DNA from 4 places in the Achromobacter sp. NPDC058515 genome. Region 1 is predicted to be linked to each of the others. Evidence: predicted binding sites of a transcription regulator. Region 1 holds the regulator's gene; each other region holds the start of a gene.
The links. The regulator FNR, encoded in region 1, switches genes on or off when oxygen is low (the NO sensors DNR and NnrR bind a similar motif). The targets are predictions, from matches to a motif close to TTGATNNNNATCAA.
Positions count from the first base shown of each region.

Region 1 (3,422 bases):
CATGGGTGTATTTCCTCTTCGTGATAGAGATACCGCGCCAGCGAATCCAGTTGCCCGTTCCAGAACTTTTCATAGCGGGCCAGCCATGCGGACGCGGCCTGCATGGGCTCTGGCGACAGCGTGCAGCTCACCACGCGGCCGTCCTTGGCGCGGGCGATCAGGCCGGCGCCTTCCAGCACCCGCAGGTGCTTCATGAAGGCGGGCAGGGACATGGCGTGAGGCTGGGCCAGCGCGCTGACCGATGCCGATCCCTGTTCCAGGTCCGCCAGCACCCGGCGCCGCGTGCCATCGGCCAGCGCCGAAAAAATGCCGTCGAGGGTGTCGTCGTTAAAGTTAACCATAAGGTTAAGTGTCGGGCCGGCAAGGCATGCCTGTCAAGCCATGCAACTCCGGAATTTCCCTAAACCCGCGGGCAGCGTCTATTTGCCGCGCGGCTTGATGATGTCGCAGGCGGCGGCGTTGCCGGTGGTCTGGGCGCCGTCGCCCAGCAGCGCGCGCACGCCGCAGACCGATCCGAACATGCGCTTGCTGTCGTGGCCCACGCCGCCCACCTCGAAGCTGCTGTGGCGCAGCGCGACGGGTTTGGCGCCGCGGCCGGCCAGCACGTGCTCGTACTGCACGTAGCCCGTGCCGCGCGCGAGCCGGGTCGCGCCCTGGGCTTCCGCGCCGCAGGCCTTGTCCAGCAGCCGGTGCTCGGGGTTGTTGTCCGCGCCGCCCAGCAGATAGATCACGTCGCGCGCCGCGTAGCGCACGAAGAGCCGGGATTCTTCGGTTCCCCGCGCGTAGGCGGGCAGCTTGTCCGTGCCGTACTTGTACTGGTTATAGGTGGGGCAGATGCCGCGTTCGTAGGGCGCATAGCCCTTGCCGTCCGCGCGCGGCCGTTCGTTGGTCAGGTACAGGTAAGAAGAGGGGTTGGCGACGACGTAGCGCAGCGCCAGTCCGTCGCGGCGCAGCGGGCCGTCGATGTTGTTCAGCACCGCGTAGCGATGCACCAACTGCGCGCCGCCGGAGTGTCCGGCCAGCACGATGTTCGCCAGGGATGCCAGGCGCTTGCGATCGTCCAGGCTGCGCAGCAGGTCGTCAAGCACCTGGAACGAGCTGACCGGCGCGGGCCGGCCCGCCGCCTGGACGCTGTCTTCGCCGTCTTCCCAGCTGGCCTTGCGCCAGGCCGCCATGCCGCCGAAACCCGAGTCGATGGATCCGGAGAAGCGCGGCGCCAGGATCAGCGTCTCGCGCTCCCGGTCGGGGTTGCCCGCCAGCAGGGCGGCGGCGGTTTCGTAGTAGTGGTCGGCGTCGCGCTTGACGCCGTGGATGACGACGAGCACCTGCTTGATGCCGCGCAGGTCGTCCTTGGCCAGGTTGCGGTTGGCGTAGACCGGCATCTTGTACCGGTGCCCCGGCTTGCCGAGTTCCACCGTCTGCCAGCTCAGGGGCGCCGCGCGCTTGGGCGCAGGCACGATTTCATCGTAGTCGTAGGGGTCGGGCAGCGGCGTTTGGGCGCGCGCGGCCAGGGGCGCCAGCGTGGCGGCCATGGCAAGCGAGGCGGCCAGGCAGCGCGCCAGGCGCGGCCCGCGAGCCTGCCATGCCTGGGACACAGAGCTTGTGGGCGCGCGGCGCATGGCGCGGCAGACGCTCAGCAGCCGTCGTGGCCGAGCAGTTGCTTGAGCGCGGCCAGGTCCAGGATGCGGACCTCGCGCTGGTTGATCTTGATCAGGCCGTCGCGCGCAAAGCGCGAGAACAGGCGGCTGACCGTTTCCAGCGTCAGGCCCAGGTAGTTGCCGATCTCTTCGCGGCTCATGCGCAGCACGAACTCGGTGGACGAATAGCCCAGCGAGGCATAGCGCTGCGACAGGTTCAGCAGGAAGGCCGCCAGGCGCTGCTCGGACCGCATCGAGCCCAGCGAGGCCAGCATCTGGTGCGAACGGGTGATCTCGCGGCTCATCAGGCGGCGGAACTGCTGCTGCAGCGACGGCAGGTGCGCGGCCACGCGATCGACTTCGTTCAGCCGGATGACGCAGACCTCGGAATCTTCCAGCGCCACGGCGGCCGACACGTGCTTGCCATCCAGCATGCCGTCCATGCCGACGATCTCGCCCGGCAGGTGAAAGCCGGTGATCTGGATCTGGCCGGTCGCGTCTTCCAGTTGCGTCTTGAGGCTGCCGAAGCGCACGCCGTACACGGCGTCCAGCGGGTGGTCCAGCGAATACAGCGTCTTGCCTTTTTCAAGGCGGACACGCTCCTTCACCAGCTCGTCCAGCTTTTCGACTTCGGCGGCTGCCATGCCCACGGGAACGCAGACGTGCCCCAGCATACATGTGGAACAGTGAGCGGCATCAGGGGCAATGGGGACCCGTTTTTGCATACGATGACCTTTAGAGTGCCCATTGCGCGGCGGAAGGCCGGAACGGGTGCAAAGCGTGAGACAGGCGTCTATTGTAGTCCGTTGTTACTACGGGTGTCTTACCGGGCGCCGGGCAAGCCGGTAGGCAATCCAGTCCTCGCCGGCGATGGCGACGGCCGCGGCGCACAGCGCCGGGTCGACGGGGTAGTACTGGCAGGTCACCAGGCCGCCCCGGTCCGGGGCTTCCAGGCGGGCCTCGATCTCCCTGCGCACGAAAAGGCAGGGCTGGCCGGGCACGTACTCCTCGATCTCGTCCATCAGCGCGATCAGCGCCGGGTCCACCCGGAAAACGTCGCCCCGCACGCGCCTGCCGTTGTCCGCCGGGATCAGTCCGGGCCAGTCGCCAAAGTCCACCAGCATGCCCGGCACGCTGGCCGGGCCGACGTGGCAGGGAGCGGGCAGCCCCCGGCTGGCGGCGGCTTGCGCCAGATCGTTGATTTCGCCTGCTCGTAGGGTGCCGTAGACAAAAACGTATATGCTCATTGTTCAGTTGCTGCTGCACGTCGAAGAGACCATGAGGCTGGCCGGGTGTTGAAATTTTCTCATCCGGCCGCATATTCAGGTTATCGAGCCCGCCGGCACGTATCGGTCAGGCTCCCCAACAAGCCACAACGACCATTATGCGATTCGACAAACTTACTACCAAGTTCCAGCAAGCCCTGGCCGACGCTCAAAGTCTGGCCGCCCGCAACGACCACCCCTACATCGAGCCCGTCCACGTGCTGTCCGCCCTGCTGTCGGATTCCGACAGCGGCGCCGGCAGCCTGCTGGCGCGCGCCGGCGTGGCGGTCAACCGGCTGGCGCCGGCCCTGGAAAACGCCCTGAAGTCCCTGCCGCAGGTGCAGGGCGAGGACAACGTCCAGGTGGGCCGCGACCTGCAAGGCGTGCTGACGCGCACCGACAAGGAAGCCGCGCGCCGCGGCGACACCTACATCGCCAGCGAACTGTTCCTGCTGGCGCTGGCCGACGACAAGGGCGATGCCGGCCGCATCCTGCGCGACGCGGGCCTGCAGAAGAAGGC
Region 1 is NZ_JBHXNI010000016.1:49,841-53,262, forward strand. It holds gene ACFWP0_RS23745 (SRPBCC domain-containing protein) at 1-3, opposite strand, end outside; gene ACFWP0_RS23750 (ArsR/SmtB family transcription factor) at 1-341, opposite strand, end outside; gene ACFWP0_RS23755 (hypothetical protein) at 420-1,619, opposite strand; gene fnr (fumarate/nitrate reduction transcriptional regulator Fnr) at 1,634-2,362, opposite strand; gene ACFWP0_RS23765 (gamma-glutamylcyclotransferase) at 2,450-2,884, opposite strand; gene clpB (ATP-dependent chaperone ClpB) at 3,022-3,422, shown strand, end outside.

Region 2 (3,422 bases), on a different contig from region 1:
GTCCACACGCAGCCGCACGCCGCACTGCGTCCAGCAGCCCAGACAGCTCGACGGGCTGACGGTCTGGCCCGCTTGCGCGGCGAGCGCGCCGGTCAGCGGATCGATGCGGAATTCCGGCGCCAGCGAATTGCCGCGCACGGCGTGCGCCGTGGGAACGCCGGCGGTGCCCTGCGCCAGGCCCTTGACGGCCTTGGCCACGGTTTCCCCGTAGCCCGCCGCGAACGCCGCCATGCCGCCGGCGACCACGCCGCCTCGCACCATCAGCTTGCGCCGCGCCTCATCGCGCGGCTGGTCCGGGCCATCGTCCGCGGGGCGGCGCTTATCGTCTTCGTGTTGCTTGTTCATTGCTTTGTCTTCCATGTTCTTTCGTCTTGCGGCCGGGCTCAGGCCGTCATTGCGCGCACGCGGGCCGGGAACAGCTCCAGGGCCCAGGTCGCGGCGGCGACCAGCGCCACGCACAGGCCCAGCACGCCCACCATGCCCAGCAGTCCGTCGCTGCCCCACGGCATCTCGTACAGGTAGAGCCCCGCGCCATACTTGGGCACGCCCTGCACGCTCATGAAAACCACCCAGCGGAAGATCCACGCGGCGCCCAGCATGGTCAGCGCCAGCGCGGCCGACGGCAGCGGCGCGGCCAGCGTCCGCGACGGGCGCTGCAGCAGCGCGACGATGCAGAACGCCGTGATCACGGCGCCGGCCAGGCTGATGCGCCAGATCGGGAATTCCGCAAACAGCCGCAGCGCGGCTGCAAACGACGGGTCCAGGCCCAGCGCGCCCAGCAAGGCCCAGGCGCCCGCGCCCAGCGCCATCAGCACCACGGCGGTCACGCTCAGGCGGCGCAGCAGGTCTACCGGCAAGGCCTTCATGCCGCCCGGCAGCCAGCGGCCAACCAGGAACATCGCGCCCAGCGCGCCCAGCCAGGCGGTCAGGGCAAAGTTCACCGGCAAGAAGACCGTGTGCCACAGCGGCCGCGAACGCAGCACCATCACTTCCGCCCCGGTGTAGACCAGGATGGACAAGGCGGACAGGGCCAGCGCCACGCCCACTGCGCGCACCCAGCCCAGGCGGCCCCACCACCATGCCGCGCAGAACAGCAGGGCCAGGGTCACGAACACCGGCAGCAGCAAGGCGCCCAGCCACATCCATGACCAGGGCGTGAAATGCGCATAGAAATGCCAGAAGCGGCCCGGCTGGTGCAGGTCGGCCAGGAGCGACACGGGTGCGGCGATGGCGCTGACCAGCAGCACCGTCGCCGCGGCCGGCAACAGGCGGCGCGCGGGCGAACCCGCGTGGCCAAATGCCGCAAAGGCGGCGGTCAGCGCGGTGGTGGCGCTGATGCCGATCAGAAAGAAATACTGCACAGCCCAGGGCAGCCAGGCGGCGTCGTAGACCGGCGTGAGCAATTCAGAGATTTGCATGAATGTCCCCTTCAATGGCTCAGTGGCCGCCCGCCAGGCGCACGCCGGCCTGGCCGTCGACCTGGTGGACGAACGCATCGGGCAGGCCGATGTAATAGACGTGGGGATCGGTCTTCATCTCGGGCTTGAGCACCTTGATGTCGGCCTCGTGCTCGACGAGCAGCCGGGAGATGGCGCTGTCGGGATCGTTCATGTCGCCGATCACGCGGGCGCCGCCGACGCAGCTTTCCACGCAGGCCGGCAGCAGGCCGGCTTCCAGGCGGTGCTCGCAGAACGTGCATTTGTCCGCAGTCTGGGTGTCGTGATTGATGAAACGGGCGTCGTAGGGGCAAGCCTGCACGCAATAGCCGCAGCCCACGCAGCGCTCGTTGTCGACCAGGACAATGCCGTCTTCCCGCTGGAAGGTGGCTTGCACCGGACAGACGGGCACGCAGGGCGGGTTGTCGCAGTGGTTGCACAGGCGCGGCAGCATGACCATGGCGCAGGGGCCGCCGTCGTCGGGCGTGACTTCGTACTGCAGGACCGTGGTGCGGAACTGCCCGATGGGGGGCAGGTTCTCCATCGAACAGCTCACCGTACAGGACTGGCAGCCGATGCATTTGCGCATGTCGACGACCATGCCGTAACGCTTGCCGGGGATGCCGGGGCGGCGCGGCGGCTGGCCGTTGATGCCGGTGGCGGCCTCGGCGTGGATGGGAATGATGGTGGCGGCGGCGCCAAGCCCGAGTAGCCCTTTCAGGAAACCTCGCTTGCCCGGCAGGGGCGTTTCCGGGGGGCTGGTGGGGGTATGCATGAGTCAACTCCGAAACATATTTGCTACGGAAATTAACTTATCACCTCCGGTTATATAGAGGCTTGATATCGATCAATGGGGGACGGGTTACCGGCCCTGCAGCCGTCCGGGCGGACCGCGGCGGGCTATTTGGCCGGCATCTTCAGCGCCGCTTCCCAGGCCGCCAGCTTCTTGTCGAAGGTTGCGGCCGCGTGCGCCGGGCTGGTGGAAGGCAGCTCGAAGTACTGCAGCGAGGCGCCGGCCAATCCGGGCAGGACGTGGCGGCGATAAACGGCGGCGGCCTTGGCGCCGTTGAAGCAGATGCGGGCGACGGCCGGATGGGCGCGCAGGAATGCCCGGAAATCGTTGGGCACGAGGGTGTCGGCGCGGATATCGGCGTCCAGGCTTCCCGGCCGTTCGCAGGCATGCAGCACGTCCCACAGCGCAACGCCGCAGGCTTGCAGCGCCTGCAGGCGGCCGGGATATTCCAGGGCGGGGTCGAAACCGAAGACACGCGCGGCGATGGGCCAGAACGCATTGCGGGGATGGGCGTAGTACTGGCCCTGCCTGAGCGAGGCCACGCCGGGCATGGATCCCAGCACCAGCACGCGCGCGCCGGGGGATGCCGCCGGCGCAAAGCCCCATACCTGTTCGTCGCGCCGGCCCGGGGCGCTGTCCCTGCTGATTTCCATGCGCCAAGCATACTTCCGAATAGCGGCCAGGCCGCGCGCGCCCCGGTCCGATCGTCCGATGCATGGAACAGTGCTTATCAGCCTTGGGGGCTACCGAAACCAGCGTTCCGCCCTTATCTTTATTGTTATGACGAACGGCCCCGCAGGGGCCGCGCAACAGGAAACACCATCATGAAGAAGATACTCGGTTTGCATGCCAGCCCCCGTCCCCACTGGGTGGGCGACGGCTTCCCGGTGCGCTCCATGTTCTCCTACAACGACAAAGGCCGCGACACCAGCCCGTTCCTGCTGCTGGACTATGCCGGCCCGGCCGAATTCGAGCCGGCCGCCCAGCCGCGCGGCGTGGGCCAGCACCCGCACCGCGGCTTCGAAACCGTGACCATCGTCTACAGCGGCGAGGTCGAGCACCGCGACTCCACCGGCAACGGCGGCGTCATCGGTCCCGGCGACGTGCAATGGATGACGGCGGCCTCGGGCATCCTGCACGAGGAGTTCCATTCCCATGCATTCACCCGTTCAGGCGGAAAGCTGGAAATGGTG
Region 2 is NZ_JBHXNI010000008.1:21,621-25,042, reverse strand. It holds gene ACFWP0_RS15345 (tetrathionate reductase subunit A) at 1-345, opposite strand, end outside; gene nrfD (NrfD/PsrC family molybdoenzyme membrane anchor subunit) at 384-1,418, opposite strand; gene dsrO (sulfate reduction electron transfer complex DsrMKJOP subunit DsrO) at 1,438-2,211, opposite strand; gene ACFWP0_RS15330 (DNA-deoxyinosine glycosylase) at 2,337-2,882, opposite strand; gene ACFWP0_RS15325 (pirin family protein) at 3,054-3,422, shown strand, end outside.
Region 2: the regulator FNR is predicted to act here: its motif matches at 2,274-2,287, upstream of dsrO (sulfate reduction electron transfer complex DsrMKJOP subunit DsrO).

Region 3 (3,422 bases), on a different contig from region 1:
GGACTCCGGCACCACCTTGCGCGGATCGCGCAGGTGGATGCGGTGCCAGTCGTCGGAGTAGCGCTCGCCCACGCGCGCCAGGTCCGGACCCGTGCGCTTGGAGCCCCACAGGAAGGGATGGTCAAAGACCGATTCCGACGCGATCGAGTACGAGCCGTAGCGCTGCACTTCGGCAGCCAGCACGCGCACCTGCTGCGAGTGGCAGCCCACGCAGCCCTCGCGGATGTAGACGTCGCGGCCCATCAGGCGCAGCGGGCTGTAGGGTTCCACCCCCGCGACGGCCTGGGTCGTGCTGTGCTGGAAGAACAGCGGAACGATCTGGACCAGGCCCGCGAAGGACACCACCAGGATGCTGGCGATGATCATCCAGCCGATGTTCTTCTCGAGCGTCTGGTGGGTAAAGAAGCCAGGTTTCTTGTTGGCCATGATGTCCTCGTCAAACAGTGGCCAGCTCGGCGGTCGCGGCGACCGGCGGGCGAGCGGCATGGGAATCGTCTTGCGGAATCGCGGGGTTGACCGGCTTGGCGCCGCGCACCGTCATCCACACGTTCCAGGCCATGACGAACACGCCTCCCAAGAACAGGGCGCCTCCCAGCAAGCGGATGAGGTAGTAAGGAACGCGCGTCTTCAGTTCCTCGACGAAGCTGTAGACCAGGGTGCCGTCGGGCGCGGTGTCGCGCCACATCAGGCCCTGCTGCACGCCGGCGATCCACATGGCGGCGATATAGAGCACCACGCCGATGGTGGCGATCCAGAAATGCAGTTCGATGGCCTTCACGCTGTGCATCTTTTCGCGTCCGTACAGGCGCGGGATCAGGTAGTACAGCGAGCCGAACGAAATCATGGCGACCCAGCCCAGCGCGCCGGAGTGCACATGGCCGATGGTCCAGTCCGTGTAGTGCGACAGCGCGTTGACCGTGCGGATCGACATCATCGAGCCTTCGAAGGTCGACATGCCGTAGAACGACAGCGCCGTGACCATGAACTTCAGGATCGGATCGGTGCGCAGCTTGTGCCAGGCGCCCTGCAGGGTCATGATGCCGTTGATCATGCCGCCCCACGAAGGCGCAAGCAGGATCAGCGAGAAGGTCATGCCCAGCGACTGGGTCCAGTCGGGCAAGGAGGTGTAGAGCAGGTGGTGGGGGCCCGCCCACATGTACGTGAAGGCCAGCGCCCAGAAGTGGACGATGGACAGGCGGTACGAGTAGATGGGGCGGCCGGCCTGCTTGGGCACGAAGTAATACATCATGCCCAGGAAGCTGGTGGTCAGGAAAAAACCCACGGCGTTGTGGCCGTACCACCACTGCACCATGGCGTCCTGCACGCCCGAGTAGGCGGAGTAGGACTTCCACAGCGTCACCGGCATCTCGATGTTGTTGAAGATGTGCAGGATGGCGATGGTGAGGATGTACGAGCCGAAGAACCAGTTGGCCACGTAGATGTGCTTTGACCGGCGCTTGATGATCGTGCCGAAGAACACGATGGCGTATGCCACCCAGACCAGCGTGATCAGGATGTCGATGGGCCATTCCAGTTCGGCGTATTCCTTGCTGCTGGTAAAGCCCATCGGTAAGGTGATGGCGGCGGCGACGATGACGATCTGCCAGCCCCAGAACGTGAACGCGGCCAGCGGGCCGCAGAACAGGCGCGCCTGACAGGTGCGCTGGACCACGTAGTACGACGTCGTGAACAGCGCGCTGCCGCCGAAGGCGAAGATCACCGCGTTGGTGTGCAGCGGACGCAGGCGGCCATAGCTCAGCCATGCGGTGTCAAAATTCAGCTGCGGCCAAACCAGCTGCGCGGCCAGAAAAACGCCCACAGCCATGCCGACTATGCCCCACACTACCGTCATGAGCGCGAACTGCCTCACGACCTTGTAGTTGAAGGTATCGGCCTTGCTTGCGATTGCGGCGCAATCGTTCATCGCCCTTCCCCTAAAGTAACAAATAGCTCCAGGGTTCGATGATGGGACTAGTCACACAAGTCGGCGTTGATATGGATCAACCGCGCAGCGACGGCTTGGGGAAAGCGGCATAAGCGCAACGGCCCGCGCGCGATTGCGCGGGATCGGGCCCAGCGATTGCTTCGTGCGCGCGCGTTCAGCCGCGGCCGGCGGGGCCGCTGTCGTCGTCGCGCAGGATGGCCATGCCGGCGTTGTCGGTGTCGTCGTACTGGCCGTTGAACACGGCCCACCACAGCGATACGCCGATGGCCAGCACGAACAGCAGCGACAGGGGCAGGAGCAGATAAAGAATGGTCATTGCGCCGCTTCCAGCGCGTGGCCGGAGGCGGGTTCGCCCGACCAGTCCCGGCGGCACAGGCGCCAGGAGTTATAGGCGACCGCCAGCGACGACACCAGCATGGTGATCGCGGCCAGCCAGGGCGTGACCCATCCGGCGAGCGCCAGCGGCGTCATCAGCAGGTGCCAGGCCAGCGAGCCGTACAGGTTCTGGCGGGCCTTGCGCCGCGCCTCGTCCAGCAGCGCGTCCAGCGCCGCGTCGGGCATGCTGGGATGGGCCGCCAGCGCGGAGTGCGCCGAGGCCATGGCGGTGGGCACCGCCATCGACATGGCGCAAGGACAGCTCATCACCAGCAGCGCCACCATCACGGGGATGCTGTTCGCGGGATCGACGTAGGCCCAGCCGGCCGCGGCGGCCAGCGCCAGCGCCACCTGGATCATGACGAAACGGGATGCCAGGCGGTCGGCGCGCGCGCCCAATTGCAGGCGCCGGGCCTCGACCCGGGCGTGGCGCTGGCCGCCGGCCGCGCCGCCGAAGGACTGGCGGGCGCACAGTTCCAGATAGCGCGCCGTCAACAGAAAGGCCACGAACATCGTGACGGAATCGAAATACACCTCGCCCGCGCCGGTGATGGTGGCGTGCACGCTAGGAATGAAGGCGGCCACGATGCCAAGCGCCACCGGCACGTCCATGCCGGCGCGGCCATGGCGCAGGTTGTCGCCCGCGTGGCGCCAGATGGGCCAGGCCGAATACAGCACCACCGGGACGGTCAGCGCAAAGCTCGCCCAGTTCATCAGGACGATGGCCCAGTCCAGTGTTTCCAGCGCGTCGGCGGGCATGCCCTCGTGGCGCAGGTAGCCGGGCCACGCGAACATCATCACCTGCATCATCGCCAGCCACGCCAGCGACAGGCGCACCAGCGCATGGCGGCGCTGCTGGCGGTCGGCATCGGGCAGGCTGGCCGGGACGGCGAAGATCGATTTTGCTCGCATGCGCCGATGGTAACCAGCGCCCCGGGCAGCCGCCTTGATCTGGATCAAGACGCTGTCCCCGGTTTGCCCGCGCAACGGCCCGCCGGCCGCGGAACTCAGGGGCGCTGGCGGCGCAGCACGTCCGTCACGGCGCGCATCAGCGTTTCCAGGTCCTCTTCTGCGATGGTGAGCGCCGGCGTCAGGTAGACCA
Region 3 is NZ_JBHXNI010000009.1:197,454-200,875, reverse strand. It holds gene ccoO (cytochrome-c oxidase, cbb3-type subunit II) at 1-426, opposite strand, end outside; gene ccoN (cytochrome-c oxidase, cbb3-type subunit I) at 437-1,924, opposite strand; gene ccoS (cbb3-type cytochrome oxidase assembly protein CcoS) at 2,100-2,261, opposite strand; gene ACFWP0_RS17285 (hypothetical protein) at 2,258-3,232, opposite strand; gene ACFWP0_RS17280 (adenosylmethionine--8-amino-7-oxononanoate transaminase) at 3,328-3,422, opposite strand, start outside.
Region 3: the regulator FNR is predicted to act here: its motif matches at 1,991-2,004, upstream of ccoN (cytochrome-c oxidase, cbb3-type subunit I).

Region 4 (3,422 bases), on a different contig from region 1:
TGTGGCGCAGGGTCAGGATGCACTGGCCGTGCTCCTGCGTGCGTTCGATCGCTTTTTCGATGACGACCTTGCCGACGTACTGGCCCAGGCCGTGGTGGCCGTCGTAGGCCAGCATGGCGCCCCGGTCATTGACCAGCTCGGGCCGGCCATCGGCCTGCGCCAGGCCCTCGGACAGCACGCGGCGGTAGTTCGTCAGGATGGACAGGCCGTGGCTGGTGTAGCCGACCCGGTCGGACTCGACCAGGTGCTCGGCTACATCGCGGGCGATGTCTTCGGGCACGCCTTGCGCCATCAGCACGCGGCGGCCGTATTCGTTGGCTTGGGCGATCGTGATTCTCATGATGCGATCTCCTTAGAGCCAGCCGAGCCAGCGCCAGTAGGTCATGCCCATCAGCAGCATCAGCAGATAGCCCACGATGGTGACGATGATGCCGACCTTGGCGAACTGCTTGGCGTTGAAGGTTTCCGTGCCCAGGCACACCATGTTCTGCGGCGCGTTGATGGGCAGGATGAAGCCATAGCTCACCACGAAGCCCAGCAGCATCGTCATGCCCAGGCGGCTGAAGTCGCCCGGCAGGGTGGCCAGCACCGAGATCAGGATGGGAAGCATGGCCGACGTCAGCGCGGTGGCGCTGGCAAAGCCCAGGTGGATGATGATCAGGAAGGCCGCCAGGATGGCGAAGATGGCCAGCGGTCCCAGGTGGTCCAGGCCGGTATGCATCACCACCTGGTTGCCCAGCCATTGGCCGGCCTGCGTCGTCAGCAATGCGGTGCCCAGGCTGATGCCCACGCCGAACACGATCACGGTGCCCCATGGGATGCGCGATTGCACGTCTTTCCAGGTCATCACGCCAAAGCGCGGCAGCATCAGCAGGACCAGGCCGAAGTAGGTGGTCGAGGTGGTGTCGAACTTGTGCAGCTTGCCTTCGGTCGACCAGAACAGCAGCAGCATGACCGACACGGCCATCAGGCGCTTTTGCGCGCCCGTCATGGGGCCCAGTTCAAGCAGCGACTTCTCGACCGCTTCCTTGCCTCCGGCGATGCTGTCGCTTTCCGGCGGCAGCATCTTGAGCACGATGATGATCAGCACGGCCGACATGATCAGCGACCAGGGGGCGCCGGCGATCAGCCAGTCCGACCACGCCACGCGTTCGCCCAGCATCTTTTCCATGAAGCCCACTGTCAGCAGGTTCTGCGCGGCGGCGGTCTGGATGCCGACGTTCCAGATGCTCGTGGCTTGCGCCACGATGATCATGATGCCGGCGGCGATGTTCGAACGCTTGTCCACGCCGAAGGCCGCGATGACGCCCATCATGATGGGCACCACGGCCGCGCTGCGCGCGGTGGCGCTGGGCACGACCAGGCTCAGCACGATCGTCACGGCGATGCATCCCACCAGGATGCGGCGCGTGCTGGTGCCCACCCTGGTCAGCGTCACCAGCGCGATGCGCCGGTCCAGTCCGGTGAACGTCATGGCCGCCGCAATGAACAAGGCGCCGGTGACAAGCGCCAGCGCCGAGTTTGCGAAGCCGGTCAGCGCCATGCTGATCGCGGCCGAGGTGCCGTAGAGCACTTGCGGGTCTTTGATTGTCGGAGCCGTGCCCAGCAGGAAGGCCATCAGCGTCGTGATCATGATCGCGCTGGCTTCGTAAGACACGGCTTCGGTAATCCAGACCACCACGGCGAACGCCAGGATTGCCAGCATGCGGTGGCCGGCGACCGGCAGGTCCGCGGGCAGAGGCATCATCAGCACGCCGATCATCACCAGGATGCCGGCGACGAGTCCGATGGGAATTTTGGCTTTCTTGGGGGCTTGCGAGGCAGGGACTGCGGTTTCCGCGGCCATATCCTTCTCCGGTTGAGGTCAAACTGACGAGACACCGCCCGCGAGCACGGGATCAATCAAAACGGTGTATCGACGCTACAGGATGATCGTGACGGCATTGAGGAAAACCCGTATTGATATAGGTCAAGCCGGTGGAGATTTGCGCTTGTGGAAAACCCATCTCGGGCATTATGCTCGTCGCCCCGCCCGGGCCGCAAGCCTTGGAATGTTGCATGGATGCACACCAATTGCGCCCGAGACTGGGCGGTTTGGGGGCGTTCCGGCGTTAATTCGCCCGCGCCATGCAGCGAATGATGGGCATCTTCAGCCCAGGGCCAGGCGCAGCTGTTCGTCCAGATGCAGCGTGGGCGCGACGCGCCAGCCGCTCTGGGCGTAGCGCAGCCAGCGGCCCAGCACCAGGTGCGTCAGCAGGCTGGCGTGCGCGGCCACGTTGGCCTCCTGAGGCAGGCCGCCGTCGGTGACGGCGATGCGCAGCGACTGCTTCAGCGACGCTTCGATCCGGTCGTTGATATGGTTGATGCGTTCCTGCAGCCGGTTGTCTTCCGTGACGAGCGCGTCGCCCGTCAGCACCCGCGTCATGCCCTTGTTGCGTTCCGAGAAGGTCAGCAGCATGGCGACGGTCTTGTGGGCCTGGACCAGGCCGTAGGGTTCGGCGGTGGCGATCTGGTTCACCAGCGTGAAGATGCTGGTCTCGATGAACTCGATCAGCCCTTCGAACATCTGCGCCTTGCTGGCGAAGTGCCGGTAAAGCGCGGCTTCCGAGACCTCAAGGCGCGCGGCGAGGGCGGCCGTCGTGATGCGGGACGCATGCGGCTGCTCCAGCATCTCGGCCAGGGTCTGCAGAATCTGGGTCTTGCGCTCGCCGGGTTTGCTCGCCATGGAAGGGTCTGCTCTGCGCAGGCTGACGGTGAAGGGGGGGAGGAGCGCGCCGCTACCCCCGCAAGGGGCGCCGGCGTAACAACAAATCACTGACGGAGTTTACCCGCAAGTCCACGTATGCCGGTCGATGGGACCGGCCGCGAGCGAAGGGCGTGCCGGGATGATACACATGGACGGTGCGCAAGCCCGCCTGGCGCGCGCCGCGCAGGTTGGCCAGCGTGTCTTCCACCAGCACCGCGCGGTGGGCCGGCACGCCTTCGCGGGCCAGCACGTAGCGCAAGAGGGCGGGCGAGGGCTTGGGCCGGAACTCGCCATGCAGCCGCATGTGCTCAATGGCCCACAGGCTGTCGAACTGGCGCAGGATGCCCAGGCGGGCAAGCACGGCGCGGGCGTAGTGCAGCGGCGCATTGGTCAGCAGCACCTTGCGGCCGGGCAGTTGCCGCAGCTTGTAGGCCAGCGCCTTTTCCGAGCGCACCAGCGGGTTGACGTCGAAGTCGTGGCTGCGGTGCAGGAAGTCATGGGCGTCCACGCCGTGATGCCGGACCATGCCGATCATCGTGGCGCCGTAGCGCTTCCAGTACTGCGAGCGCACGCGGTTCGCCGTGTCGATGTCGACGTTCAGCGCCTCGGCCACGGCCATGGTCATGCCGTGGTCGATCTTGGGGAAGATGGCGTGCGAGGTGTCGTGGAGCGTGTT
Region 4 is NZ_JBHXNI010000001.1:133,001-136,422, reverse strand. It holds gene ACFWP0_RS00635 (Ldh family oxidoreductase) at 1-340, opposite strand, end outside; gene ACFWP0_RS00630 (DASS family sodium-coupled anion symporter) at 353-1,846, opposite strand; gene slmA (nucleoid occlusion factor SlmA) at 2,150-2,725, opposite strand; gene ACFWP0_RS00620 (pyrimidine 5'-nucleotidase) at 2,778-3,422, opposite strand, start outside.
Region 4: the regulator FNR is predicted to act here: its motif matches at 1,960-1,973, upstream of ACFWP0_RS00630 (DASS family sodium-coupled anion symporter).